3 regions of the Alteromonas sp. WD8-37 genome follow, and region 1 is predicted to be linked to each of the others. Evidence: predicted binding sites of a transcription regulator. Region 1 holds the regulator's gene; each other region holds the start of a gene.
The links. Region 1 encodes sigma-54, which starts transcription at its own class of promoters, with help from an activator protein. Its sites were predicted from a motif close to GTTGGCACGNNNNTNGNNT; they were not measured.
Positions count from the first base shown of each region.

Region 2: the regulator sigma-54 is predicted to act here: its motif matches at 8,711-8,729, upstream of ACTUJZ_RS04645 (DUF883 domain-containing protein).
Region 3: the regulator sigma-54 is predicted to act here: its motif matches at 3,268-3,286, upstream of ACTUJZ_RS07670 (flagellar hook-length control protein FliK).

Region 1 covers NZ_JBUZOV010000002.1:223,549-233,349, forward strand. Annotated here, with positions in the region: gene sspA (stringent starvation protein SspA) at 33-665, shown strand; gene ACTUJZ_RS06425 (ClpXP protease specificity-enhancing factor) at 662-1,135, shown strand; gene mgtE (magnesium transporter) at 1,202-2,563, opposite strand; gene ACTUJZ_RS06435 (HPr family phosphocarrier protein) at 2,641-2,913, opposite strand; gene rapZ (RNase adapter RapZ) at 2,910-3,758, opposite strand; gene ptsN (PTS IIA-like nitrogen regulatory protein PtsN) at 3,798-4,241, opposite strand; gene hpf (ribosome hibernation promoting factor) at 4,250-4,537, opposite strand; gene ACTUJZ_RS06455 (RNA polymerase factor sigma-54) at 4,574-6,052, opposite strand; gene lptB (LPS export ABC transporter ATP-binding protein) at 6,129-6,854, opposite strand; gene lptA (lipopolysaccharide transport periplasmic protein LptA) at 6,860-7,441, opposite strand; gene lptC (LPS export ABC transporter periplasmic protein LptC) at 7,410-7,973, opposite strand; gene kdsC (3-deoxy-manno-octulosonate-8-phosphatase KdsC) at 7,970-8,524, opposite strand; gene ACTUJZ_RS06480 (KpsF/GutQ family sugar-phosphate isomerase) at 8,524-9,492, opposite strand; gene ACTUJZ_RS06485 (calcium/sodium antiporter) at 9,499-9,801, opposite strand, start outside.
Region 2 covers NZ_JBUZOV010000001.1:1,049,486-1,059,286, reverse strand. Annotated here, with positions in the region: gene ACTUJZ_RS04700 (BON domain-containing protein) at 1-638, shown strand, start outside; gene ACTUJZ_RS04695 (hypothetical protein) at 935-1,117, shown strand; gene ACTUJZ_RS04690 (MlaA family lipoprotein) at 1,412-2,299, shown strand; gene ACTUJZ_RS04685 (efflux RND transporter permease subunit) at 2,259-4,730, shown strand; gene ACTUJZ_RS04680 (hypothetical protein) at 4,990-5,217, opposite strand; gene ACTUJZ_RS04675 (DUF1328 domain-containing protein) at 5,241-5,417, opposite strand; gene yfbR (5'-deoxynucleotidase) at 5,647-6,294, shown strand; gene ACTUJZ_RS04665 (DUF2383 domain-containing protein) at 6,312-6,752, opposite strand; gene ACTUJZ_RS04660 (CC0125/CC1285 family lipoprotein) at 6,989-7,564, opposite strand; gene ACTUJZ_RS04655 (hypothetical protein) at 7,574-7,825, opposite strand; gene ACTUJZ_RS04650 (hypothetical protein) at 7,828-8,319, opposite strand; gene ACTUJZ_RS04645 (DUF883 domain-containing protein) at 8,335-8,673, opposite strand; gene ACTUJZ_RS04640 (response regulator) at 9,064-9,801, opposite strand, start outside.
Region 3 covers NZ_JBUZOV010000002.1:491,195-500,995, reverse strand. Annotated here, with positions in the region: gene fliM (flagellar motor switch protein FliM) at 1-667, opposite strand, end outside; gene fliL (flagellar basal body-associated protein FliL) at 681-1,205, opposite strand; gene ACTUJZ_RS07670 (flagellar hook-length control protein FliK) at 1,292-3,133, opposite strand; gene fliJ (flagellar export protein FliJ) at 3,308-3,757, opposite strand; gene fliI (flagellar protein export ATPase FliI) at 3,763-5,097, opposite strand; gene fliH (flagellar assembly protein FliH) at 5,094-5,870, opposite strand; gene fliG (flagellar motor switch protein FliG) at 5,900-6,943, opposite strand; gene fliF (flagellar basal-body MS-ring/collar protein FliF) at 6,954-8,651, opposite strand; gene fliE (flagellar hook-basal body complex protein FliE) at 8,667-9,005, opposite strand; gene ACTUJZ_RS07635 (sigma-54-dependent transcriptional regulator) at 9,235-9,801, opposite strand, start outside.

The DNA of each region.
Region 1 (9,801 bases):
CGGTGTGACAGTCTCTCGACGGAGGAAATTTAATGGCCGTAGCCGCGAATAAACGCTCTATTATGACGTTGTTCTCAGACAGTATTGATATTTATAGTCACCAGGTACGTATTGTGCTGGCCGAAAAAGGCGTGGGTGTAGAAATCAGTTATACCGACCCAAGCAACCTGCCAGAAGACCTGTTAGATCTGAACCCGTACGGCACGGTTCCTACCCTTGTTGACCGCGAACTGGTCCTATACAAGTCGCATATCATCATGGAGTACCTGGACGAGCGCTTCCCGCATCCTCCATTGATGCCGGTTTATCCGGTATCGCGCGGGCAATCTCGTTTGATGATGCACCGTATCGAGCATGACTGGTATTCATTGGCTGCCAAGATTTTCCGTGGCGAAGGTGATGTGGAAGCTGCGCGAAACGAACTGCGCGAAGCCCTGCTGTCGCTGGCCCCGGTGTTCTCAGAAATGCCGTATTTTATGAATGAAGAATTCAGCCTGGTGGATTGCTATCTGGCTCCACTGCTGTGGCGTTTGCCGGCGTTGGGTATTGAATTAAAAGGCGCTGGTGCCAAGGAAATTAACGCGTATATGACCCGCATTTTCTCGCGCGGCTCATTTAAAGCGTCGCTGACGGATCAGGAACGCGAAATTCACAACCCATTATGAGTACTATGACATCTAACCAACCCTATCTGCTGCGTGCCTTTTTTGACTGGATAGTGGATAACCAGATGACGCCATATATTGTGGTGGATGCCACTAATGCTCTGGTGGAGGTGCCGCAAGAATTTGTCAAAGATGGCCAGATAGTGCTGAATGTATCGCCATCAGCCTGTGCCAACTTTACGTTGGACCTGGAGTTTTTAGCCTTTCAGGCCCGTTTTGGCGGCCAGCCCCGGCAGATCCGTATGCCGTGCCAGGCAATCATGGCCATTTATGCCCGTGAAAATGGTGCAGGTACGGTGTTCGCGGTAGACGAAGAGCTTACCGCAGCTAGCAGCGAAGAGCCGGCTACCAGCACGCCTGAGGCGTCTGAGCCAGCTACCCGACCTTCTGGTGACACCAGTGAGGGTGATGCCGACAACGCGCCGGTCCCGCCGAAAAAAGGCAAGCCAAATCTTAAAGTGATCAAGTAGACTAAAAAAGCTTCCCCCCTGGGAAGCTTTTTTTTTGGCTCGCGCCTGGGAAAGGGGAATGCCAGGCTAGGGCATCAGGAACAAGGTGGCGGTGCCTAGAAAGGCAAAGATCCCCACCACATCAGTGATGGTAGTTAAGATCACGCTGCCCGCCAGCGCCGGGTCTATCCGCAGCTTTTTCATAATGATGGGAAGGGTGGCCCCGGCCAGCGCCGCAGCCAGTAAGTTCACCATCATGGCAAAGGCAATAATGGCCCCTAACATCAGGTTTTGCTTCCACAGAGCAATCACAGAAGCAATCAGCACTGCCCAGATCACACCGTTTAAAAAGCCGATAGCCAGCTCCTTACTGATCAGCCAGCGCGAGTTGCTTGGATTCACATGGCCCAGCGCCATCCCGCGGATCACCAGGGTCAGGGTCTGATTACCGGCCACGCCACCCATGCTGGGCACGATGGTGTTCAATATGGCCAGCACGGCCAGTTGACTCAGGGTAGCTTCAAATAAATCACTGACCGCGGCGGCCATCAGTGCAGTGACCAGGTTGACCCCCAGCCACACCGAGCGGCGCTGGGTACTCTGCCACACCGGGGCAAAGGTATCTTCTTCGTCATCCAGACCGGCCATGCTCATCATAGAGTGTTCGGCGTCTTCGCGAATAATATCCACCACATCGTCGATGGTGATCCGGCCCACTAAGCGGTACTTGTCATCCACCACCGGCGCAGAAAGCCAGTTATAGCGCTCAAACAGGCTGGCGACTTCATCATCAGGCATATTCACCGGGATGGCTTCGGCATCATCATCCATCACCTCCGATACGGTGTCTTCCGGGTCGGCGGTGAGCAGACGGGCCACCGGCACCAGTCCGACCAGGTTGTCGGTGCGGTTGACCACATAAAAGGTATCGGTGTTTTCCGGCAGTTCCCCTTTGAGCCTGATATAGCGTAGCACCACATCCACGGTCACATCCGGACGCAGCGTGATGGTGTCGGTGTTCATGATGAAACCGGCGGTTTCCTCACCGTAGGACAATGCCTGCTCGGCGCGCAGCCGATCCTGGGTGTCCATGGATTGCAGAATATCCTGCAACACTTCATCCGGCAGACTGCTTAAAGTCTCGGCCAGATCATCGGTGTCCATTTCTTCCAGCGCGTCCACCACGCTGACCGGCGCCATCTTGGTGATGATGCCGTTACGTACATCTTCGGAGAGTTCTTCTAGGATATCGCCGTGCAAATCGCCGTCAATCAGCTCCCATAGCTCATCACGGGTTTTGGTGGGGCTGGACTCCAGTACCAGAGCCACATCCGATGGTGGCAGCTCGTGCAGCATTTTGCGTACCGCCACAAAGCGCCCGGCCGAAAGCGCTGCGTTTAAGGTACGCAGCTGACTTTGTGCAAATTTTGATTCCAGTGCTTCTGCCACAGTGTGTCGGGTCCGAAATAAAAAGGGTCGCTGAAAGATGCTGTGCGCCAGCTTATGGCCGGCGGCGTGTGCCGAACTTATTCGTCTTCGTTAAACCGTCCGGCAATCAATGATTCAATGGCCTGCATGGCTGCTTCGGCATCCGGGCCATCACTGATCACGGTAACCTGCTCGCCCTGGTGACTTTCCAGCATCATCAGCCCCAGCACACTGTTGGCATCGGCGGTTTTATCGCTTTTGACCAGGGTGATGTGAGCATCAAACTGATTGGCCAAAGACACCAGCTGCGTGGCGGCGCGGGCATGGAGGCCCAGTTTATTAACAATGGTCAGTTGCTTTTCTATTTTCATTGTTTTGCCAGCTCCCGATGCCGGATCTGTACATCCGGATGAATATCACGAAAGGTTTTGGCCAGGGTCTGAGCCACAAACACTGAACGGTGCTGACCACCGGTGCAGCCAATGGCAATGGTGACATAACTGCGATTATTACGTTCTAGGTGAGGCAGCCAGGTGGTGATCAGATTTTGGATTTGCCAGATAAACTTGGTTACCATGGGTTGCGAGCCTAAAAAGACTTCCACCGGGCCGTCCAGGCCAGTCAGATGTTTCAGATCCGGTTCCCAGTGGGGATTAGGTAAAAACCGCGCGTCAAAGACATAGTCGGCATCTTTAGGGATACCATGCTTAAAGCCGAACGATTCAAACACCATTACCAGCCGCGAGCTTTTTTTGCCCAGGATCCGCTCCCGAATCAGTTCGGCCAGTTGGTGGATAGACAGCGAGTCGGTATCAATGTACAAATCAGCGCGTTCGGCAATCGGCGCCAGCAGCTCGCGTTCGGTGTGAATAGCATCGGCCAGCGATTTATTCATCTTAGCCAGCGGGTGCAAGCGGCGGGTTTCACTAAACCGTTTTACCAGGATATCGTCGCTGGCATCGATATACACCACGGTCATGCCCCAGGATTCGGGCAAATAATCGAGGATTTCCACCAGTTCATTGGGATCTTTGGGCAGGTTACGCACATCAATGCTGACCGCGACCTGATCATATTCTTCAGACACCGAATGGGTCAGCGCAGGCAATAAATTGACCGGGATATTATCGACACAGTAATAGCCTAAATCTTCCAGCGCCCGCAGCGCCACCGATTTACCTGAACCAGAACGGCCACTGATGATGATAAGTTTCAACGCGTGTCTCCCTGCCGTATGCAACTAGGATGCTGTGATTTATTGTAGTGCTGTGACTATATCATCACTGGTGGCAGCGCGGCGAATGGCTTTTACGGTTTCTTTATCATTTAGTTTACCGGCCACCATGGCCAGCGTTTGCAGATGTCCTTCGGTTTGTTCTTCAGGAACCAGCAGGGTAAAAAAGATATCCACCGGCTTATTGTCGATGGCATCAAAGTCGATGGCTGGCTCACTGGTTACCACAATGGCGATAACGCGGTCTAAGCCTGGCAGGCGGCCGTGGGGCAGGGCAATACCATTACCGATGCCGGTGCTACCCATGCGCTCACGGTTGAGCAAACTGGAGAGCACAGTACCTTGCTCGATCTCAGGATTGTTCTGGGCAGCGATGTCGCTGATGATCTCCAGAATCCGTTTCTTACTATTGCACTGGACCGCACATTTTGTGCGGTCCAGGCTGACAAGGGTTTGAATATCCATACCAGACATTAGTGTTTTTTCAGTTTTTCCTTATGCTTGATAACCTGGCGGTCGAGCTTATCAATCATACTGTCAATGGCGGCATACATATCCGTATTCTCGGACGATGCAAATACCTCTGCACCGCTTAAATGAACCGTAGCTTCAGCTTTTTGTGTCAATTTTTCAACATTCAAAATGACATGCACATTAGAAATGTGGTCAAAATGGCGTTCCAGCTTACTAAATTTTGAATCGACATAGTTACGCAAAGAATCAGTGATCTCAACATGATGACCAGTAAGGTTTATTTGCATATTTCGTCTTCCTTATTGTGAAGCTCGCCTTTACTGCTAGATAAGGCTCTTGCGTTGGTTAGACGGGGGAATCGATAACGACTCCCGGTATTTTGCAATTGTCCGCCGGGCAACTTTAATGCCTTGCTCGGCCAACAATGTCGCAATTTTGCTGTCGCTTAACGGTTTGCTGGGGGTCTCAGCGGCCACCAGTTTTTTGATTAAAGCACGAATCGCAGTGGAAGAACATTCCCCGCCGGATTCTGTAGCTACATGGCTGGAGAAAAAGTACTTCAGCTCAAAAATACCGCGCGGCGTGTGCATGTATTTTTGCGTGGTAACACGTGAAATGGTGGACTCGTGCATATCGACCATCTCGGCCACATCATTAAGCACCATTGGCTTCATCATTTCCGGGCCGTGCTCAAAAAACGCCATCTGCTGCTGCACAATACAATTGGCCACTTTCAAAAGGGTTTCATTGCGCGATTCTAAGCTTTTGATAAACCACTTGGCTTCCTGCATATGCGAACGAATAAACTGCGAGTCGCTGCTATTACGCGCGCGCCGGCTCATTGCGGCATATTGCTGATTTACACTTAATTTGGGCAGGCTGTCCGGGTTTAGTTCCACATTCCAGCGCCCATTTTTTTTGCTTACTGACACATCGGGAATGACATATTCAGGCTCTTTGGTCACCAGCGCGCTACCCGGGCGTGGATTTAGGGTTTGCAGCAACCGCATGGCTTCACGCAACTGGTCTTCTTTCAAACGGGTCTTGCGCATCAGGGTACGGTAATCTTTGCTGCCTAATAAATCCGAATATTCCTGCAGTAGCATGGTGGCTTCGGCTACCCATGGGGTGTCTGGAGCAAACTGCTTTAATTGCACCAGCAGACATTCCTGCGGCGTACGTGAGCCAGAGCCAATGGGGTCAAACATCTGAATGCGTTTAAGCACACATTCCACCTCATCGGCTTCCACCAGCTCTTCCATGTCTTCATCGTTGACGCTTTGTAGAATGTCGTCAACAGTCACGGTCAGGTAACCCGACTCGTCAATGGAGTCGATGATAGCGGTGGCAATCGCCCGGTCGGTGTCTGAAAAATGGGTCAGACGCATCTGCCACAGCAGGTGGTCCTGAATATTTTCGGTGGTTTCGCCCTGAAACACTTGGTCTTCATCATTACTGGGGCCGGGCGCAGGCGCCGACGAGGCCGAATAGTATTCGTCCCAGGTGCTGTCGATGGGCAACTCATCAGGTAAATCGTTTTTTTCCAGCGCTTCGCCAGAGTCTAAATTGTCTGACGTACTGGCGGTGGCATCGGCCCCGTCACTGTCGCTATCGAGGTTATTCTTTTCGCTGACCTCGTTATCGCCAGACTCATCCACTTCCAGTAACGGATTGGAATCAAGCGCTTCCTGAATTTCCTGTTGCAGATCCAACGTCGACAGTTGCAACAACTTGATAGCCTGCTGCAATTGCGGCGTCATGGTTAACTGTTGACTAAATTTTAGCTGTAAAGATGGTTTCATCTACGTCTTATTTAAAATTCTGGTACGCGTTTACAAAAAAGGTGACAGATGCGGCTAACAACAGTGTTTGCTTAAACTATAGCCTGAATTGTTCACCCAGGTATACATCCCGTACTTTCTGGTTGCTTAATACTTGTTCAGCACTGCCCTGGGCAATTAGCTCACCATGACTAACGATATACGCTTCTTCACAGACATCGAGGGTTTCGCGCACATTATGATCAGTGATCAAAATACCGATACCGCGGTCACGCAAATGCTGAATAATTTTTTTAATGTCGTTTACTGATATAGGGTCAACACCGGCAAAGGGTTCATCCAGTAAGATAAACTGTGGGTCGGCGGCCAGCGCGCGGGCAATCTCTACCCGGCGTCGCTCCCCGCCTGACAAACTCATCCCTGTACTATTACGTATATGGTTGATATTGAATTCATCAAGTAGCGCATCGGCTTCTTCTTCACGTTTGTCGGCCGACAAATCTTTACGGGTTTCCAAAATGGCCATGATATTTTCAAGCACGGTCAGTTTGCGAAAAATCGACGCTTCCTGCGGCAGATACCCAATACCCTTGCGAGCGCGTTCGTGCATCGGCTGGTGAGTCAGCTCATGCTCATCAATGGCAATTTTGCCTTTATCCAGCGGCACCAGACCCACAATCATGTAAAAGGTTGTGGTTTTACCGGCCCCGTTCGGGCCCAGCAGACCAACGATTTGACCGGTCGAGACCGCTAGGCTGACATCGGTCACCACCTGGCGGGATTTATATGCCTTGGCCAGATTGGAGGCTGTCAATGTTGCCATAGTTGTTAGTTACCTTTACTGCGCGATTGTGAGTTGTCTTGTTTGTCCTCAGCAGCCTTTTTTTGCCCATCGCTAAGCTGTTTTACGGCATTGGGACGAAAGATTGTCTTGACCCGGCTTTCTTTATCATCAGAGCTGCTGGTTGCCAGCAATTGCTCTTTAACCATGTCATAGGTGATGGTGTCGCCCTGCACCATACTGGTGTTCTGGCGGATCTGAGCATTGCCTGACATAGAGATAGTGCGCTTATCGACTTCATAACGCAGTTCATTGGCCTGGGCCTGCACCTTGCTGCCATCATCCATGGTTTGCGAATAGGTGGCCGGATTACCGCGGGCAATCATAATTTCACGGCCTTGTCCCTGCTGTGCATTCACCTCGACCTCATCGGCCTGGATGGTCAGCGACCCCTGGGTAATGACCACATTGCCTTTAAACCGCGTGATCTTGTTTTTGCCGTCCATCGACTGCGTGCGGGCGTCCACCGCAATGGGTTTTTGAAAATCGGCGGAGCCGGCATAGGCAGCAGGGCTGCTCAACGCCAGGGCCACTGCACTAGCGGCCAGTAGAGTAAACAGTTTGTACATGGTCAATTAACTCATATTCCTGGGTGCGAAGATCGCCTGTGATGCCATTGCTTTTTACCGTGAATTCAACACCGTGAATTGCCACCGGCTGATTGCTCGACAAGGTTTTATCTTCTAAATTAATCCTAATAAAATCAGTAGTTATACGGCTGACATACTCATTTGGCTGTAAACTTTTTACGATGACATCGGCTTCCAGCTCAATCAAATTATTGTTGTATAGCGTGCCTTCTTTGGCGGTCACCTGCCATGGGCTTTCGCCGCTGTCCATGTAGACGGTGTACTGGGGTTTGCCAAATAGTACAAAGCCCAGCTGGTCATAATGTTCCATGCTGGTGGCAAAAACCCTGTGATTAAGTTTGCCCTGCGCATCATACAAGGTGGTGGTCAGATTTTTGGCTGTGTACGCCGGCTTTAGCGCGTCACTGGTGGCCCCGTCCGGTAACCCTGGCGGTTCGGCCAACCACACCGGCAAATACACCAGCAGCACCAGCGTAAACAGCGCCGCAATGGTTAAGCCTAAACGGCTCATACACTGGCACCGCGGGTATGATGGTCTTCACCTTTTGCCTGTAAGATCACATCACACAATTCGCGTACTGCGCCAAAGCCACCCGGCTTGGTCAGTACCCAGTTGGCTGCAGCGGCCACCCGGGGGTGTGCATCTTTGACCGCCACCTTAGTGTCGGCAAACGAATACATGCCTAAATCCGGCACATCATCACCAATGGCGGCGACCTCTGACGGACTTAAATCCAACTCATCCAGCAGCGCCGACAGGGCACTGGCCTTATCTTCGGCGCCCTGCACTATGTGCTGAACGCCCAGAGCCTGCATGCGCTGACTCACGATATTAGAAGAGCGCCCGGTGATAACAGCAACCTTTGTGCCACTATTTATCAGCGCTTTGACCCCAAAGCCATCGCGGGTATGAAAAGCCTTAAGTTCTTCGCCATCATTGCCCAGATAAATGCGGCCATCAGAAAACACCCCATCCACATCACACACCAGCAATTGCAGGCGGCGCAAGCGATCAAAGGTTTGCTCATCAATCATGCCGTAATGAGTGACTACACGTGACATTATAAAACTCCGGCTTTTAAAAGCATGTGCATGTTAAAGGCGCCCACCGGACGACGCTTGGCATCGACCACCATCAGGGCTGTAATTTTATGTGTTTCCATCAGATTCAGGGCTTCCACCGCTAGTATTGCCGCATCGACAGTTTTGCCGCCCCGGGTCATCACCTGGCTGATTGGCGTTTGATGAATATCGACCCGGGCATCCAGCACCCGGCGTAAATCGCCATCGGTAAAGACTCCGGCCAGGATGCCACTGTCATCAATGATCCCGGTCATGCCCAGGCCTTTGGTGGAAATCTCCAGCAAGGCGGCACTGACCGTGGCGTTTGCGTCAACCAGTGGCAAGGCCTGCCCCTGCAGCATCAAATCTTCGACTTTCAATAATAGCTTACGGCCAAGGCTGCCGCCTGGATGGGATAGGGCAAAATCGTTAGACGTAAAGCCACGGGCATCCAGCAGTGCGATGGCCAGGGCATCGCCGAGCACCAGCGTGGCGGTGGTGCTGGCGGTGGGAGCCAGATTCAGCGGGCAGGCTTCCTGGGCCACCTGAATATTTAATACCACATCGGCATGCTGGCCTAAACTGCTGGCCTGGCTGTTAGTCATGGCGATGACCGGCACCCCCAGGCGCTTAACCACTGGTAGCAGGTTTAATAGTTCACTGGTTTCACCGGAATTTGAAATGGCCAGCAGAACATCGTCTTTACCCAGCATGCCGAGGTCGCCATGGTTAGCCTCTCCCGGGTGCATAAAAAACGCCGGTGTGCCAGTGCTGGCCAGGGTCGCAGCGATTTTGTGGCCAATATGGCCCGACTTGCCCATGCCGCTGACCACCACCTTGCCCTGACAGCCCATTAACAGGCGACAGGCACTGACGAAGTGACTGTCTAAGCGTTCGTGCAATGCCGTGATGGCATCGGTTTCTATGTCAATCACGCGCCGGGCTGACGCTAAAAATGAATCGTGCATACCCTGTTACCCAAATAGCCAATACTGGTAGCCCAAAAAGGCCGCGAGCAGTAAGCTGCCTTCGAGCCGGCCGATTTGTTTTTTGCCGATAATGCTAAAACTAAAGAAAAACAGCATGCCGGTGAGTCCGGCCATCACAAACATATCGCGGTTATACACATCCGGGTCAACCGGACCGGGCGCGATCAGGCCAGGCATACTTAATACCGCTAGCAGGTTGAAAATGTTTGAGCCAATGATATTGCCCAGGGCCAGATCATCTTCACCTTTCATCACCCCGGCAATACTGGCAGCTAACTCTGGCAGGCT
Region 2 (9,801 bases), on a different contig from region 1:
TACTTTCTTTACTGGTAGCAGGTACATTAAGTACAGGTGCTGTTGCTGCAGATATGAATAACCAGAACGATTGGGAAAAAGGTGCTAAGGATGCCTGGATCGATGGCAAAGCAGAAGCGACCTTGCTGTTTAACGGTAACCTTAACTCATTTGATATTAATACCGATGTTAAAGATGGCAAAGTCATCCTGACCGGCAAAGTGGACACCTCGGTTGATAAAAAGCTGGCAGAAGAGCTGGTGGAAAATATCGATGGTGTGATGTCTGTGGAAAATAATCTGACGGTCATGGAAGAGCAGGGCGATATGATGGCCTCATCTGATGGCGATACCGACAGCGAAATGGCCGACAGTGAAGTGGAAAACGAAATGGAGTCCGCTGCCGAATCGACCTCCAGTGAATTGGTGGATGCAAAAATTGCCACGGTCATTAAAACCCGTCTGTTAATGGACTCAGATATCTCCGGTTTTGATATTGATGTGGATGTGGAACAGGGCAATGTGACACTGACCGGTGAAGTAAAATCAGATGCCGAGCGCGACCTGGCGGTCGAAATTGCGCAAAATGCCTCAGATGTGAAAAATGTAGAGAACAATCTGCATGTGAAAAGCAAAGTGGCCATGAATGATCCCCAGTAATGGCTGGTGGTTCAACCAATTAAAGCGCCCACCCGGGCGCTTTTTTTATCTGCGCAGATCAGTGCGATGAAGATGTTATGTAAAAATTTCCCGACCATGGGAAGACTTATGCATATGGGTCTTCGGTCTAATTTTAAAATTCCCTACAACTTTTTCTGTAGCCGTTGATTTTACTGGCTTATGAGCAGTTTTTGTCGTTTTGTAAACTTGGCGTAATGTTTGAATGGTTACCATTAAAGGAAGATAAGTATGAGCACTTATCTAACGTACACACTTTGTAATGAAGGACGGGTAATATGAAATTCCTAAAGCCAAAGCGTCAACCTCAACCAGCCAATCGCTTTCAAAAATACCTGCAAAGTCAGCCGGTTTTCAACTGGTTCGAACGTTACGAAAAAGCCGATGTGTCTGGCGCTGCCGGCAATCTGCAAAGTACCGAAACGTCTACAAACTGGATCGCCAAACGAGTTGGCGAATAAGCACAAATTATAGCAACGCGGCGCCCGCCGCGTTGCTCACAGGATGTATCCATGCACTATTATTTATTCAATCGACACATAATCAATTCAGTCATTTGTGCGCTGATGTTCGTCATCATTTAATTACATTTTCAGTAATGACTGGCAGATTTCTCTCCCGGACGATCGAATTTCCCGAAACTGCGTAATTAATTTCATAATCTCAATCACTTGGCAGTACAGCCAGGTTGGTGTGGTTCGTGGCAGAACCGGTGGTAGGGTGAAGTGACCCACTTTCAAAAAGGGCCTGGCATAGTGAATTCTTCTCGTTGGTTATACAGTTTTTGGTTTGTTATTGTGTTGTTGGCAGGCTGCAGCAGCACCGCCGACCAACCCCCGCAAGCCGCTGCAGTGCAAACAAGCCAGGCAGAGTCCGGTAAGCAGGCGGTGTCTGAGCTCAGTGCCGGTAAATCAGTCAGTGTACAAACTAGCCAGGGAACCATAGAGGTCGAGCCTACCGTGGTGGCCATGCCTGCCACTCAGGCCAAAGCGGATTCGGTCACCGGGCAGGTGGCTTACTACGATCCCTGGGAAAGCGCTAACCGGGCGATATTTTCATTTAATCATACGCTCTACAGTTATGTGTTGATCCCAGCAGCCGATGGGTATCGGTTTGTGGTGCCTGCGGCGGCCAGAGACAAAATTGGCAATGTCTTTGCCAATATTCGTGAGCCGCTGAATTTACTTAATAACCTGGCCAGTGGCCAGTTTCGTCAGGCTGGTGCCAATGCCGGGCGGTTTATCATTAATTCGACGCTGGGCTTGTTTGGATTATTCGACCCGGCCTTACACTGGTTTGAGATCCAACCGCAACCGCGCACGCTGGCAGATACCCTGCAATATTACGATGTAGATGCCGGCCCGTATCTGGTGCTGCCCATCTTAGGACCCGGTGATACCCGCGGCGCATTTTCAGTGGTCACCGAAGGCTTTATCCATCCCATCAATCAACTGGTAGATGCGCCAGAATCCTATTATTTACGGGCATTTGATGGCTTTGACGATTTTTCGCAGCAGGCGGAGACCTACGAGACCCTGCATCAACAAGCCGACGATCCGTATATCTATTTTAGAAACCAATATATTCAGGGACAGCGCCGCGATGAGTACTTCCAATTCCGCCAGGGCGACACTCAGCCATAAACTTGCCGGCATCATTGTTGCCGGCCGCTGGCCAATCATCGGCGTTTTCGTACTGGCGCTGGTCTTTTTTGCCATGCAGCTTAGCCAGTTTAAAATTGATGCGTCGGCCGATACGCTGCTGGTTAAAAATAACGAACTGTATATTCAGAACCAGGTGGTGAACCAGACCTTTTCACCGGATGAGTTTATCTTGCTGGCCTATGAGCCCACCGCCCACCCATTGTTCAGTAACCAGACATTTGCTGATATCGCGGCTCTGTCAGATGAGCTTAAAAAAATAGAGCGGGTGGCCAGTGTCACCTCAATATTAACCGTGCCGCTTATTAATGATGCCGAAGCGCTCACCGGTAACACGGATGTGAGCGCGCTGACCTGGCAGAAACAGCGCTATAGTCCTCAACAGATGGAAAGCCTTGTTAAGGGGCATCCTATTTTTACTGATTTGCTGGTGAATCAGGCAGCCACCGCCACCGCGATTCAAATTGTGTTTAAGGCACACCCTGAGCTGGCGGAATTAGAGCGCAAGATTACGAATTTACAGAAAACGATACTGAAGCGGCCGCTTACCGCAGAAGAAGAGCAGCGGCTTGAGGCTCTCCAGCAACAAGCTGATCCCATACGCCAGCAGTTAACCCAAACCCGTGAACAAGAGATTGCCGCCATCAACGATATTGCTGGTGCAGTGAGCGAGCAGGCCAACACCTACCTGGGCGGCTCTTATGTGGTGGGTCAGCATCTGATTGATATTATTCAGTCCGATTTACGCATCTTTGGCAGTGCCATTGCCGCGGTAATTGCAGTACTGCTGCTGGTACTGTATCGCACTATCCGCTGGGTAATATTTCCATTGGGTGCCTGCGCAGTAAGTGTGACACTGACCATGGGACTGTTTGGTTTTTTAGACATGCGTACCACAGTGATCTCAGCTAACTTTATTGCCTTGCAGCTAATTCTTACTCTGGCGGTCATGATCCATTTAATCGGCGCATATCGACAGCACAGCCGCGAAACGCCAAACTCTAGCCAGCATGAGCGCATCATCGCCACCCTGGATGAAAAACTCAGCCCTTGCTTTTTTGCCACCCTTACTACCTCTGTGGGATTTGGCTCACTGATCTTTAGCGGCCTGCAGCCGGTAGTCGATTTTGGCTATATGATGCTTAGCGCCATGGTCATCACTATGGTGGTCAGCCTTCTGTTGTTTCCTGCAGTGCTGGCGCTGTTACCTGCACGGCGTGAATCGGGCGAGTATGCCTTTATCACCCGATTACTGGATGGGCTGCGCCGGTTAAATTTGCGCGCGCCTAAGACTGTTATTGTGGTAATGGCCCTGGTATTTGTGGGGCTGGCTACCGGCATCAGCCGGCTCAATGTGGAAAATTCCTTTATCGACTATTTTGCCAATGACACGCAGGTGTATCAGGAACTGGCATTTATTGACCAGCAATTTGGCGGGTCTACCCCGTTAGATATCATTCTGGATGTGGCTGAGGTCAATGATAATGACCAACTGGTGCTTACCGCCAATGCGGTCAATCAACTGCAGTTAGTGCAGGCCGCGGTAAATGCCTTTGAAGCAACCGGCAGTGTGACGTCGGTGGCCAATTTTACGCAACTGGCGAAGCAACTTAACGACAATAAACCGTTAACCGAGTATGAGCTGACCACCATCTATCGGTTGCTGGATGAAAAAGTGGTGGACCAGCTAGTAGGCTCGTATTTTTCTGCTGAAAATGAACAATTGCGCATTGCGGTGCGCATTCAGGATACCACTGAAGGTTTGCGGCGCGATGAGCTGATGAAAAACCTACGGCAGGACCTGCAGACAGTGGGAGTGGCACCCGATGACGTCATGCTGACCAATTTATTTGTGCTGTATCAGGATATTTTGAGCCGCTTGTTTGATTCGCAGATCACGACCTTGGGGATTGTGTATGCTGTGCTCGGACTTGTATTGCTGGCAATTTTTCGCTCGCTGAAGGTGGCGTTAATTGCATTGGTGCCAAACATCTTAACCACCCTGGGCATTTTGGGTGTGATTGGCTGGCTGAATATCCCGTTAGATATTATGACCATCACCATTGCAGCCATTGCCATGGGCATTGCGGTGGATGATACCATCCACTTCTTACACGCCTATTTGCGGGGCCGAACAACCGGTAAAGGCAGTTCGCCCGCCGCACGGGCCAGTGAATCTGCGTTTGGTCATACCGGGTTGGCGCTGATGGTCACCACCACCATCATTGCGGTAGGCTTCTCACTGTTCGGATTTTCAGATTTTGTGCCCAGCGTGAATTTTGGCCTTCTTACCGCCTCGGCTATGGTTTTTGCACTTGTCACCGACGTCACCTTACTGCCCGCCTTGCTTAACTGGTTGGTAGCCGATTCCAGCGACGATGCCAGTGAAGCGGACCAGGCACCAGCGAACTAGATTGAAACTTTACTCGCGAAGTGGGTGGCCAGTGATAGCAGATGGGTGTCCAGTGATAGCAGATGGGTGTCCAGTGATAGCAGGTGGGTGTCCAGTGATAGCAGATGGGTGTCCAGTAATAGCAGATGTGTGTCCAGTAATAGCTGGTGGGTGTCCAGTGATAGCAGGTGGGCCCAGTAATAGCTGGTGGGTGTCCAGTGACGGCAATAAGATCAAAAAAGCCCGGCGCGGGGCCGGGCTTTTTGATTAAAGGAAGCTATTAGCAGTCTTTATCTTCTGCATCCATTCCTTCTTTGACGTCTTCACAGGCATCTTCAACCGCGTTGCCTGCTTCGTCCATTGAGTCTTCCATTTTCTCGCTGGCTTCTGACATGGTTTCATCCAGCTCTTCACCCGCGTTTTCGGCACCGCCGTCATCGCATGCGGCGACAGACATAGCAAAGCCTGCAATAAATAGGGTTTTTAGCAGATTTTTGTACGACAACATAGTCCTTGCTCCTTACAGGTTATTTATACTTTCGGCGATTTGCCGCGTAATGCATTAGCAATCAGTGAGATCACCAATAGCGCTACAAAAACAAAAAACAAAAATTGGGCAATGCCTGTTGCTGCGCCAGCAATGCCACCGAAGCCAAAAACTGCTGCAATAATGGCAATAATGAAAAATGTAATAGCCCAACCTAGCATGAATTTATCCTCGTTTTGTTTCCATAAAGTCGAAGTAACTAATGCTCAAATTGTGCCAAATCGCAAAGTGCTGATAATTAAAGAAAAAACTGTAAAGGATTAGGGGTTCTTACAATTCTTTCATCACTCTTACAAGCGCTCCTGCACTTTTTACATGAAAACTCTCAAATTTGTTCAGGCTAGCTGAAGATTGATGAGGTGACTGCTACACTGAGCACTTTCGCGTGCTATGAGAAATGAGATGAAAGCCAAATCTGCGTTTATCGGCCTGATGCAACGGGCCCGCAATGTCAAAAGGTGGCCTCTGATGGCCCAGTTTCAGGAAGAAATGCTCTCTACCCATGTTTATGAAGCGTCGGTCATCGCACACATGCTGGGTGCGATTGCTGCCGATGTTTACGGGCAGGATGTAAGTCCTGACCGGGTGGCTGCCATGGCTATTTTTCATGAGGGCAGTGAAATTGCGGGTATGAGTGATATACCAAGCCCGGTCAAGTATCACGATCCGGCTACTACTGCAGCCATCAAAAAGCTTGAGCATCGATTTGAGGGAATGCTCTTACAAACGTTGCCAGAGCCGCTGAGACAGCGCTATGAACCCTTGATTCAACAGGATAAAGAAGATATTCATGTGCGCCTTGCCAAAGCCGCAGATATTTTGTGTGCTTACCTAAAATGTGACTATGAAATGTCGAAATCCAACAATGAGTTTGCCAACGCACTGGAGGAGATGGAGTTGCAATTAACTAAATATCGGGAAATGCATGAAGCTGTAGAATATTTTTGTCAGGTCTTTTTAGAAGGGGCAACCGGGACGCTGGACGAGCAAACCCGGGATCTGGACTGGGTAGAAAATGCCAACAAGATACATCTGTAGCTAGCCGAGCAGGCTAGCTAACAGGCGTGAGCACGTTGTAGCGAGCGCATTTCATCCAGGCATTGTTGCATGCGGCTACGGATGCAACGCAATTCACAGGCAAAAGCCTGAGGGGGTTGCTCATCCAGCGCATCATCAATCAATGTCAGAATTTTATATTCAACTGTGTGTAATTGATCAGTAAAAGCTGGGTCGTTAGTAGCAGAAAGGTTTTTGGTCAGATCGGTATACATCTTTCGTAGCCCGACAGTCCAGTCTGTTTGGTCACTGTGCTCTTGTTGCACGTGCGGTTGTAAAGTTTTAACAGCCTGTTGTTTTTCTTCCAGCATGCGATGAAAAATGGCGCGCGTGGCCGCCCCCTGAACCTGGGCGATACCGCGCTGATAAAACCCAATGCCACTGTTCAACACCTTGATGATGTCAGCGACTTTATCAGCGTTAGGAGGAATTTGATTCACATTGTTCTCCTTACAAAAGGCCATTTACGATTAACACAATCTATGACAGAGGTAATGCAGACTTTATTCCAAAGGTATGCATAAAAAAACCTGAATATTAAAAATTAAACCTAATTAAAACAAACGATTAGCGAAGCAGGTGAGGCAAGTACAGAAGCAGGATCGAAACAGTCAGAAGGTGCTGGGAAGAATTTGCCAGCCTTATGTAAAAGCGAAACAACTGCAACGCCGTCGCGCTACAGTTCCAGAGATTCTGGCAAGCGCTGCAAAAGCTCTGCAACATTAAACGCATTTTGCCCGGTGCTGACCTGACTATCGCCCATGCGCACCACAATCGAATAATAGACATCCTTGGCACGTGCTTCTTCAGTGCGTAAGTCAGCATCACTAGGCTCAAAGGGCTGGGCCACTTCATTGCAGCCTGACATGGTGCATTGTTCTTCCTTAAGCACCGGCGGCAGGGTGTTTTTGCTTTCGCGTACAATTCGCTGGGTCTTGTTCACTTTTCTCTCGATGTCAGTTTTGACTATCGACACCCAGTCATATCCCTGTTCGTTGGCTAGTTGAGCTGCGCGTAACAAGGTGTATTCCTGAACGCGATCCGCGGGGGTGGTTTCGGTCGCTTTAAACATGACCCGGTACTGGCTATCTGCCAATTCCATACTGGAATAACCATAGGCATCGGCCGATTTGGCCGGTTTGAATGGGGTTGCTTCGGTTGAGGTAAAACTGGAGCAACCGCCAAGGCTTGCGGTGAGAATTAACGTAGCGAGTAACGCCTGGATAGGGCGGGGGGAACGCCGTGCCGGCATAATAAATCCTTATGTCACAAAATGAAAAAAGGCCGTCCGTAAAAATGAAATCAATGCGTGCTTACGCTTCGATTTAGGGTTACTGGTTGTGGCACCCTTGAATGCACCCACCGCAAAGACACTCATCAGGACAGCAGGCTTGGCTACCATCAATCGAGTGTGATGTTTTGCCAATTGCGTGGCATGCTCGGCATTATTACGGGTGCGTGTGTAATTAAGATGTGCATCATGCACATTTTTTTTCTCGTGAGATAAAAACATGCTTAAGAGTCCTGTTCTCGGTCGACACCGGCCTGTCCGGTAATCGCACGCCAGATGGGCATTACTGTGATACGTTTATACCCCTCCAACACTGCCTTAACACAAACAGCGATAATCGCTCCGTTTAGTACCAGCAAAATCAGAGTGGTCACCAACAGTGGCAAGCCCGCGCGATCCATCGCTACACCCAATGCTGCATTGATAATAACCCAACAAATGCAGCTTAAAACAAATGCGCCGCCCAGCCCTATGCAGGTGACGATCAGTGATTTTTTCGCCAACGCTGTTTCTGCAGCAACAACTTCCGACAGTGCTGTCCACTGGGTACGCTTAGCAGAAAACATTTCCTTCAAGGCATCAATGGTGTCACTTAAGGTGGTGTCTTCGTAGGCGGAAGGCTCGGTTACACACGCCAGAACCCAACCAGAATCTCTGGTTGGGCCTAGTGAAACAGGCCCATGGGGCCTGAATGATGCGGTAGAAAAATCAACCATCTGCTGCCACCGCAATTATTTTTTGCGGAGCAGAGACGTTACTAACATGCCTGCAGCGAAGGCGATACCTGCTGCAGCGACCGGGTTTTCTACGCAATATTTACGGACACCCGAGGTCTGCCATTTTTTCTCTGCCAGGCGTTTACGTGCCGCCATATTTTCCGCTGAGTCATTGGCTGTGGTACGCAGATTCTCTTCTGCGCGGCCTGCTGAAGTAGCAAGTTTATCTACTGAAGAATGCAATGTTTCCTGAAGTTTATCTGTCATAGGGTGTGTGGACTCCGTGACGCCGTTAGGTTTAGTGGTATCGGGTTTAGTAGCGGCTCCTGCCGGTGCTTTAGTTTGCGTAGCCATATTCATCTCCTTGCTAAGTTATGAATGCATAAGCAAATTGCAAAGCGCGTACCAGTCACTATCACTAAATTAAATTTATTCAATACAGTAAGTTATAAAAAACTCTATAAATGACACATGGTTGACCAAGGTAAAAACTGCATGACAATGTAATTCTTTCGTGTTGGCAGAAAGTGTTGGAAGTGCACTGGGATGTGAGTGTCCAGAAAAAATAATGTGACTTTTTTTCAGGATGACCGGACACATGGGTGTCCATTAACCATCTTGTGCCAGCGTTCAGTATTAGGCAAGGTGTGGGTGTTCAGAATCCATCTTCTGACTTAAATACAGCACTCAGCACGCTCAGCGACTGGCACCGCCAGAGCGTGCAAAAGTAAAGAAAAAGGTGGTTCAGGCGCTTAGCAAGGCAGTTAAATCGTCTTTACTGACCGGCTTAAGCAAAGCCTGGTGGATATTGTGATTTGCCAGATCCTGGGCTTCAGGCTCTCGGCCACTGACCACCACCACCTGCAAGTCCGGATGTTGGGCGTGCATTTTGTCAGCCAGATCAAAGCCGTGATAGTCAGGTAGGGTAAGGTCTAACAACGCCACATCAAATGTCTGAGAGGCCAGGGCTGTGAGCGCGGCATCACCGGTATTGGCCACCTGTACAGTATGGCCCTGATAGGTCAGTAACAGCTCCATTAAATCAGCGGCATCATGATCATCTTCAATCACCAGCACATGTTTGGCAGTCGCTGCTGCCGGCTGACGCGGCGAGCTGTCTGACTTAATAGCAGGCTCTGCGGCTGGTTCTGCCTGTTCAGTCGGAGTCTCAGGATTATCATTAACCCCATTGGGCAGGCTATACGGGTCCGCTTCCACCGAATTGGTGCGAATCAGATATTTATCCAAAATCTGCATCAGACCGCCTTTTTCGATAGGCTTACCCAAAATATCATCAAATCCTTCGTCCATTAGCGACTGACGCAAGCCCTTGCGGCTGGCCGCGGTAATGGCCACCACTGCGGTTTTGCAGTTATGCTTACGCATGGCTTTGAGCGCATCGATGCCATTCATCACCGGCATGTGGATGTCCATCAGTACCAAATGAAACGGCTTGCCTTCCTGCTCAGCCAACAGTACCGC
Region 3 (9,801 bases), 270 kb from region 1:
CCAGCATCGAATAGGGTAATGACACATGAAAGTCACCGCCGCCGCCATCCAGCTCAATATGAAACGAACTGATCACCACCACTTCAGTGGGGCTGACAATATTCGCCATGGCCGGGTTCACTTCAGAGTCCAGGTACTCAAACGACACATCCATCACCGGCGCCCAGGCTTCTTTGTAGTCTTCAAAGATTATCTTCAGCAGCATCTGGATAATGCGTCGTTCGGTGGGCGTAAATTCACGCCCTTCGATTTTGGCATGATAACGCCCATCACCACCAAAAAAGTTATCCACCAGGATAAAGACCAGGCGCGCTTCCATGGTAATCAGGCCGGTGCCTTTAAGTGGGCGAAACCGCACCATGTTCAAACTGGTGGGTACAAACAGGGTATGGATGTACTCACCAAACTTGATCATCTGAATGCCGTTGATCGACACCTCTGCCGACCGGCGCATCATGTTAAACAGGCTGACCCGCAAATGCCGGGCAAAGCGCTCGTTAACAATCTCCAGCGTCGGCATGCGCCCGCGCACAATGCGATCCTGGGAAGAAAAGTCATACTCGAGCGCGGACGAATCCGAAGGCGCATCACTGACCTCATCTTCTTCTACATCGTCTACCCCGTGTAACAGAGCATCGATTTCGTCCTGGGATAATAAATCGCTCACTATGAATTCCTGCTTATTGCATTACAAAGCCGGTGAACAGTACCTGTTCCACCACCTGAGCACCCGCGATATCTTTTAAAACTTCCTGCACCTTAGTGACAGATTTTTCACGCAGCGCCACCTTGCCAGCTTCTGTGACCAGGTCATCGGCACTGCTGGCACTAAACACTTGCAGCAACGTGCCTTCGATCAACGGGATGTGCATTTTGGCGGTTTCTTCATTGTCGGCGCCACGCACCATCAACTGCACTTTGATTTCCACCAGCCGGTCGCGCCCGCTGCCTGGCACATTAAAGGTAAACGGCCGGGGCATCGCCACATATAACGCACTGCCCACACTGGCATTGCCCGGAGTGGCGGCCGGTGCCGCGCTGGCGGTGCCCGCTTCTGCTGCCGGCGGTGCGGCAGCCGGGTCGTCCGCAAAAACAAAAAACCAGGTGCCAGCCCCGGCGGCAATGATGACTACCGCCAGAATAATGATCAACGGCAGTTTGCTTTTTTTGCCGGGTTCTTCAATTTGTAATTCGTCGTCAGCCATAACGGGTTGGTTCTCTCTGGTCCATGACTATAAAGGGTAGCTATTATCGGGATTTGCAGCAAAACCGCAATTGGCCGAAGGTATGTTTAGGCATAATCATCAATGCCGCCCTGTGCCTGTCGGGTGAGCCGTTGCTCCACCACGCGTTCATTTGGATCGGCCTCATCGCCGTGGTTGTGGCCGCCACTGTTGCCCCGGCTGCTGTCTTGTTCACTGGCCTGCCCGCCACTGTGTTGCTCCACCGACGATCCACCCAATTCGATACCCTGTTCAGCCAGCATTTCCCGCAGGCGCGGTTCAGCCTGGGCCAGCGCTTCTTTAGCCTGGGCCGACTGCACGATAAACGTTACCGCGGCGGCATCACCCTGCACATTTACCCGCACCTGCATGCTGCCCATCTCCGGTGGATCCAGACGGATTTCGGCCATCATATTGCGGCTGTTCACCAGCCAGCGGATTTTTTCGCCCAGTTGCTTCTGGCCATCCGGCTGCAGGATATTCACCGGGCTGTCTAAGCCTTCAGCCTGACGGCTGGCCGGCGCACTTTCACTGCGTAGCTGGGTGTTTTCCACCATCACCGCTTCGGTGGAGACCATGTGGCTGGCTTGCATCGCCTGCACTGCCGCCGAGGCGGACTGACGTGCCGCGCTCAAAATACTGGAAAGCTGGCTGACCTGCTGGTCGATATGTTGCTCCAGCCCGGCATTTAGCGATATATCAGCCTGTTGCATGGCTTCTGTAACCAAGGCTTTGATACTTAAGCCCGGGGTGTGGCCCTGTTCGAGTTGGGTCTGCATTTCTTTGATGCCACTTAGCAGATGCTGGCTAATTTGCTCGCTGCTGCTTTGGCTATCCGCGCCGGCCGTGGCACTGGCCGGCAATTGCTCAAGCAACTGCCGGGTAAACGACTCAATCACTTTTTGCTGGGCTTGTGGGGTCATCGCCGCCAGCTGTTCGGCCACGCCGGCTGGCTTATCAGACAAGCTGGCAGCGCCGGCGTCCTGGCCGGAAGTCAGCCCCGCAATGGCGCTGAGCAACTGCTCGGCAGCTGCGGATAATTGAGGTCCGCTGGCCAAGGCTGCTTCGCCATTGCTATTTATCTGGGATTTTCCCGCTCCTGCCGCTTCGGCCCCAGCGCTGTTAATCTGCGCGCTAATCATCTGTTCGGCCAATGCCTGAATATCGGCCGGCATACTGGTCCCATCCGCCGGCAAGTGACTGCCTTCGGTTTGCATCAATGCTGCCAGCGCCTGGCCCAGCGTGGGCTCTGGCAATCCTGGAGTGGGCTGATGCCCGGCATCACCGGCCAGGGTTAATGCATCGGTAATAAGCTCATTGGCGACCTGCCCTGCTGCCTGGCTGGTAGCAGACGCTGGCAGTGTCATTGATGCAGAAGCTGTCCCCTGGCCGCCTTCACCGGCAGCCTGCGCTTTGGCTTCCAGCGCACGAATACTGTCCACAAAGGCCAGCCAGTCAGTGGCTTCATCGGTGCTGCCGGGATTGGTTGCCGGCAAAGCAATGGCAATCTGTTCTGATTCGGGTAGGGCCCCGGCCAGTGCAGCCTCGTCTTGCGTGCCAGACTTATCGGGCTTTGTGGTGCTATTTTTCTGACTGACTTGGTCGCTATGAGACGGTGCAGTGTGGTCGGTCTGGCCAGAATCTTTATCCGCTGAGGGTTCTTTGCCAGCTGAAAGCTCTTTACCCGCTGAAGGCTCTTTATTGGCTGAGGGCTCTTTCTCCCCTAAAGGGGCTTTATTATCTGAAAGCTCTTTTCTCGCTGATGGCTCTACCTGTTTGCCAGCCGCAGGCTGCGCGTGTTGCAGCGCATCTTCAAACGTGGCTTTTTGCTCGGTTGATGCGGGCCCCTTTTCAATACTGATCGGCAAAGCGGCAACGTCCTGACGCTTAGGGGCAATATGTTGCATCATATCCAGACTTCCTTTTTTCAACAGTTAACGGTGGCCAGAGCGTTGTTTACCGGCTCATCGGCGTTGGAAAACCGTCACTACACTGCGGTTTAACGTGCGTGAAAATGCACATTTCGTCACTTCTGCCAAGGTAGTAGCAATTCACGTTCCAAAGTTTTTCTGGCGGGGGGGGATTTAGCGAAAGCCGGCATTGTTGGCGCGAATAAATTTTTGCAGCGCAAACTCATCTAACTGATGCTGCTCGCGGCGCTCGGCTTTGGCCTGGGCTTCGAGCTGTTGTTTTTCCAGTAAAAAATCCACTGCCTGGCGACGCTTTTGTTGTTTGACCAATTGCTGGCGCCGTTGGTCTACCACCATTGATGCCTGCGAAATAATCTGGTTTTGCTGCTCACATGCTTTATCCAGCTTGCTGACAAACTGCAGGTGCTGATGATAGTTGCGCGCATCGAGCCCGCCCTGCTGGCCGTTTTGCTGCAGTTGACGCATATAATCCAGCCGGTACTGCTGCAAACTGCTGAGTTTTTGACGCTGCTGCGTGAGGGTTTGCTGGGCGATGCGATACGCCTGGGCGGCTTTGTCTTCGCGGTCTTTTTCCACCCGCATCACTGTATTGAGCTGACTCATGCGCGTTACCCGTTACCCAGTCCGCTGGCCAGGGCCTGCATGGCTTCATGGCAGTCGACCAGTGGTACAATCTGCTTCATTTCCTGCTGCAAAAAGGCGTTGATGGCCGGTTCGGCGCGAATGGCTAAGTCAATACGTGGATCAGAGCCCCGCGCATAGGCCCCAATGGCAATAAGATCCTGGTTTTGTTTATAGGTGGAATAGACCTGGCGGATGCGCCGTGCTTGCAGCAGGTGTTCATCACTGACCACCATAGGCATCACCCGGCTGATGGAGGCTTCGATATCAATGGCCGGATAATGGCCGCTGTCGGCCAGTTTACGGGATAACACCACATGACCATCTAAGATAGCGCGGGCGGCATCGGCCACCGGATCCTGCAAATCATCCCCTTCGGTAAGCACAGTATAAAATGCGGTGATCGAGCCTTGATGCTCAGCGCCGTTGCCGGCGCGCTCTACCAGAGCTGGCAGGCGGGCAAACACCGACGGCGGATAGCCTTTGGTGGCGGGCGGTTCGCCTACGGCCAGGGCAATTTCGCGCTGGGCCATGGCATAGCGGGTCAGCGAGTCAATCAGCAACAACACATTTTTGCCTTGGTCGCGAAAATACTCGGCGATGGTGACAGCGGTCTCGCAGGCTTTTAAGCGCATCAACGGCGAGGTATCCGCCGGAGCGGCAATAATCACCGCGCGCTTGCGCTCTTCTTCGGTCAGGATTTCGTGAATAAATTCTTTGACCTCACGGCCCCGCTCACCTACCAGGCCTACCACTACCACATCGGCTTCACTGCCTCGGGTCATCATGCCTAAGAGCACACTTTTACCCACCCCGGAGCCGGCAAACAGGCCCATGCGCTGCCCGATGCCCACGGTATTCAGCGCATTAATAGCACGCACGCCCACATCCATGGGCTGACTGATAGGTTTGCGTAATAATGGGTTCATGGCTGGCCGCGTGGTTGGCATACGGCTGTCGGTGACCAGCGCACCCAGCCCGTCCAGGGGCTGGCCATTGCCATCCACCACCCGGCCTAATAAACCCGGGCCCACTGCCAAACCGCTTTGGCGGTTTAGCGGCATCACCCGAGAGCCAGGTACAATGCCACGCACAGCTTCGGTGGGCATCAGATAAGTAATATCATCACCAAAGCCGACCACTTCGGCTTCAATTTCGCCTTCCACGGTTTGTACCATGCACTGGCTACCGACCGGCAGCTGGCAGCCCACGGCTTCCAAGGTCAGGCCAATGCCACGCACCAGTTTGCCGGCGGCCACCACCGGCGGGCGCGGCACCTGCTGCTGTAGCTGCTTAAAATAGTCAGCGTATGAATCGGTCACGCCGACAGCCCCTGCTGGGTTAAAAAGGTATCCAGCACTTCACGACAGCGACGTTCCACCGACACATCCACCGCATTGGTTTGGGTGATGATGTCGCAGCCGCCGCGTTGCATCTCTGGCGCCTCTACCAGCTGCCAGCCTTTTTCGGTCAGCTTATCGGCGCCCATCTGGTCGGTGATAAGCGCAATATCCTGCGGATTCATATGAATTTGAAACTGCTGCTCGGTGATGGGTAAGGCACGCATACCTTCACTCAGCGCCTGGGTAATGATCTGTTCGTTGGTGGCCACTTCGGTGCGGATCACCGCCCGGGCCAGCGCTACCGCCAGCTGCACCAGTTGCTGGCGTGCTGCCTGGCTAACCTGGTCTAAAGGCGCATGTAAATGCCTGGCCAGTTCTTGCCAGGTCTGGCTATCAGTTTCCATTTGCCCACGACCTTCTTCCAGGCCTTGCTGATGCCCCTGTGCCTGACCTTGCTCCAAGCCCTCGGCATGTCCGGCGGTTAAGCCTTCAGCATGACCTTCCTCGTACCCGGCCTGGCGCCCTTCGGCAAACCCTTCTTCGCGAGCAGCCTGACGGATGGCTTCAATTTCTTCGAGGGTCGGCGGCTTGATTTCCTCTTCTTCTTCCGGCGGCTCGTATTTCCAGTCACTGCGCCGATTCAGCGCATTGGTTTTATCGGCGCGGGCCTGCATTAGTTCATCGGCATCCACATAGGGTAAGTCCCACAGTTGTGGATTGGGCTGGTTGGGATCATGAGCATCATGCGACATCACAGGGTACCTTTAAACATCGGCTTAGGTTACAGGAACTCTTCGCCGCCACCGCCGCCCAGCATGATTTCGCCAGAGTCAGCCAAACGTCGGGCAACCGACAGGATTTCTTTTTGTGCGGTTTCCACTTCGGATACCCGCACCGGCCCCATGGCCTCCAGATCATCGGTCAGCATTTCAGCCGCCCGTTTGGACATATTTTTGGTGATCTTATTTTTCAGCTCGTCATCCGCGCCTTTAATGGCTTTGAGCAGCGCATCCTGCTGCACTTCGCGCAAGATAGCCTGAATGCCTTTATCGTCCACATCCACCAGATTATCAAACACAAACATCAGGTCCTGGATCTGCTGGCTCATCTCTTCATCCTGCTCACGGATGGCATCCATGAGCTGACCTTCGATGGCGGTATCCAGATAGTTCATGATATCAGCAGCAGATTTCAGGCCGCCCATCTTGGCTGCCTGAGTACCAGCCTGGCCGGCAAATTGTTTTTCCATGATCTCGTTAAGCTCTTGCAGTGCGGCTGGCTGCACTTCTTCAAGGTTAGCAATCCGCATCAGCAAGTCCAGGCGCACTTTCTCCGGGAACTGTGCCAGGATCTCGGCGCTTTGTTCCGGTTCAAGATAAGACAGCACGATGGTTTGGATCTGCGGGTGCTCGTTACGAATAATTGACGCCACCTGTTTAGAGTCCATCCACTTGAGCGAATCGAGCCCTTTGGCGCCATTGCCCAGCAAAATCTGATCAATCAGGTTAGCAGCTTTGTCTTCACCCAAGGCAGCGGTCAGTGCCCGCTTCACAAAGTCCTGACTCTGGAAGCCGATGGTGCTGTAGTTTTGGATCTCTTCGATAAAATGCTTATGCACCGAGGTGATTTTGACCTGAGTCATGTCCTCAATTTTGGCCATTTCCGCACCCAGCTTCTGCACCTGCTTAGGCTCCAGATGCTTGAGGATCTGCGCCGCATCTTCTTCTGACAGGCTCAGCAGCAGGATAGCGGCTTTTTCTACGCCTTCCAGCTTGCCAACGTCGTAACTCGGCTCTTCTTCGTTTACTGCTAATTCTTCAGCCATAGTCAGACTCCTACTCGTCCTGCATCAACCAGCCTTTGACCACCTGAGCAGACAACTCAGGCTCATTGGCGACCAGTGCGCGCACTGCTTTTAATACATCTTCATCTTTATGCAAATCAGGCAACATCAATGAACCGTCAGAGGCAAAGCCCACCTGGCCTTCATCAAAATCTGAGCTAAGCATACTAATGGTTTCATCGCCCAGGTCCAGTCCTTCGTCGGCATCAAAGTCCTCGGCATCCTTGGTGTCGTCGCCATGAATGAGGCGGCGCAGCATCGGCCGGATAACAAACACAATCAGTACAATGATGACCAGGGCACCCATCACCAGTTTCAGGATGGGCAAGAACTTAGGCTGCTCCCACAGCGGGGTTTCTTCCAGGCTGCCGGTATCCATGCGGGTAAAGGGCACACTAACCACTTCTAATGAATCGCCCCGGGTGACATCAAAGCCCAGCCCGCCCTGCAACAAACGACGAATATTTAACAGCGCTTCCTGCTTTCGCGGCGCGGCCACGGTGCTGCCGTCTTCGGCTTGAGTTTGGGTATAGTCCACCGCTACCGACACACTTAAGCGGCTGATCACCCCGGTTTGTTTTTTGGTGTGGCTGATGGTGGTATCCAGCTCATAATTACGGGTTTGTTCTTTGCGGTTACTGCCAGGCACCGGGCTGCCAGCACCCTGGCCTGTGCCTTCTTCAGGGATCACCGAGCCGCCTGGCGGTTGGTTGGTCAGCGCGCCGGGGATACCGCCATTGGCACCACCTACGGTGTTTTGCTCATACACCATTTCACTGCGTACCGCCGGCAGGTCCGGGTTGTAGCTGCGCTGGGTTTGCTCCATGGCGGTAAAGTCCATGGCCACATCCACCTGGGCGGTGTAGTTGCCAATGCCCAGCACGGGGATCAGGATTGCATCGATTTTTTCCAGATATTCCTGTTCACGCTTGCGCTCCAGCTCATATTCTTTGCGGGCCCGGGCACTCGTAGAGTCCTGCGAACCAGAGTTAAGCAGACGGCCGTTGCTATCGGTCACCGTTACATTGGACGGTTCCATGCTTTGCACAGCAGAGGCGACAATATCGACCACCGCATCCACTTCTTCACCGTTGATGGTGGCACCGCGACGGGCGGTCAGCACCACAGTGGCACTGGCTTTTTTCTCACGGCGGGCAAACACATTTTCTTTCGGCATAGCCAGCAACACGCGGGCTTTTTTGATGCTCGACATGTCTTCGATGGTCGCGGCAATCTGCTGCTCACGGGCATGCTTAAGGCGCTCCATCTCGACCCGCTGGCTCACACCAAATCCCATGTCCTGCATGATGATATCGGTGCCGGCATCGCTGCTGCGGTTTAAGCCCTGACGTGTCATACCCAGGCGGATATTCTGAAACTCATCGTTACGCACGAACACGGTATTGCCTTCCAGTTTGTATTCCATCTGGTTGGCATCTAAGTAATCGAGGGTTTCAATAAGCTCTTCGGTTTCCATTTTAGCCAGCGGCCGGTAGTCCGGCTCCTGCGCCCAAATCAGGATAAACACCGCAATGGCTACACAGATCACCAGGACCACTACCAGCGCCATCTGGCGCATCATGTCTCCGCTGCCCAGCGAATCCATAAAACTGGATTTGTTACTGGCAGAGGCGCCACTGCTCATGTTATCTGAGTCTGTGACGGTTAAGTTTGTACCTGTATCAGCCATCTGAGTCAGTCCTCATTACACCGGCATGTTCATAACTTGTTTGTAAGCTTCCAGCACTTTGTTGCGCACCTGTACGGTGGCTTCAAAGGCAATGCCGGCTTTTTCTTTGGCCACCATCACATCTGCCAGGCTGACATTTTTATCGCCCATCTCAAACGAGCGCTGCAGATCTTTAGAATTCATCTGCATATCATTAACCCCTTCGATGGCACCTTTGAGCATGGTGGCAAATTCACTGGCGGCGGGTTGCTGGGTCTGAGCCGGCTGCAACTGGGGCATTTCGGTAGCCTGAAGACGGCTTTGCCCGATCATGCTCTGCATTTCCTGGTACAAACTGTTGGCTTTGATATCCATGGCAACTCTCCAAACGGGTAGGCTTGTCAGAAATTTGTCTGACAACAACGCATAGACTGGTCAAAGCAACTGTCAGGCCAACTTTTATAATTCAAGCATTTCAATGAGATAGGCAAGAAAGGACAAAAAAATGACGGACTGAGATAATCCATGTTGAGAGGTTTAATTGCCAGGCAGGCGAAACCACCCAGTCGGGTTGTTGGCCCGGCTGGGTGGGTGTCATGATTACTTAAGCAGGCAGTTCGATGCCATCGTCGCGCATACGAGCCAGCTTATAGCGCAGGGTGCGCGGGCTGATCCCCAGCTTTTCGGCCACTGCTTTGCGCTTGCCGTTACAGGCCTCCAGGGTATCCAGAATGATTTGATGTTCCTGCTGGCGCAGCTCTGAGCCCAACCGGCTGGCATCATCCTCCGGGTTACTGGCACTGGCTGCCGTCATCACCGGTGTATCGTGCATTTCAATCATCAGATCGCTGGCGTCGATTTGTTGATCGGCACATAAGATAAGTGCCCGTTGCACCACATTTTCCAGCTCACGCACATTGCCCGGCCAGTCGTGCTGGGCCAGTTTATGGCGCGCCGCCGCAGTCAGGCTGATAGCACCGAGTTGCTGGCTAGCGGCATGGCGACGGATCAGATGCTCGGCCAGTGGTACAATGTCGCCCGGGCGCTGAGCCAGCGGGGCCCAGGTGATGGGAAATACATTGAGCCGGTAATACAAATCTTCGCGGAATGTGCCGGCTTCCACCGCCTGGCGCAGGTCGCGGTTACTGGTGGCGATCACGCGCACATCCAG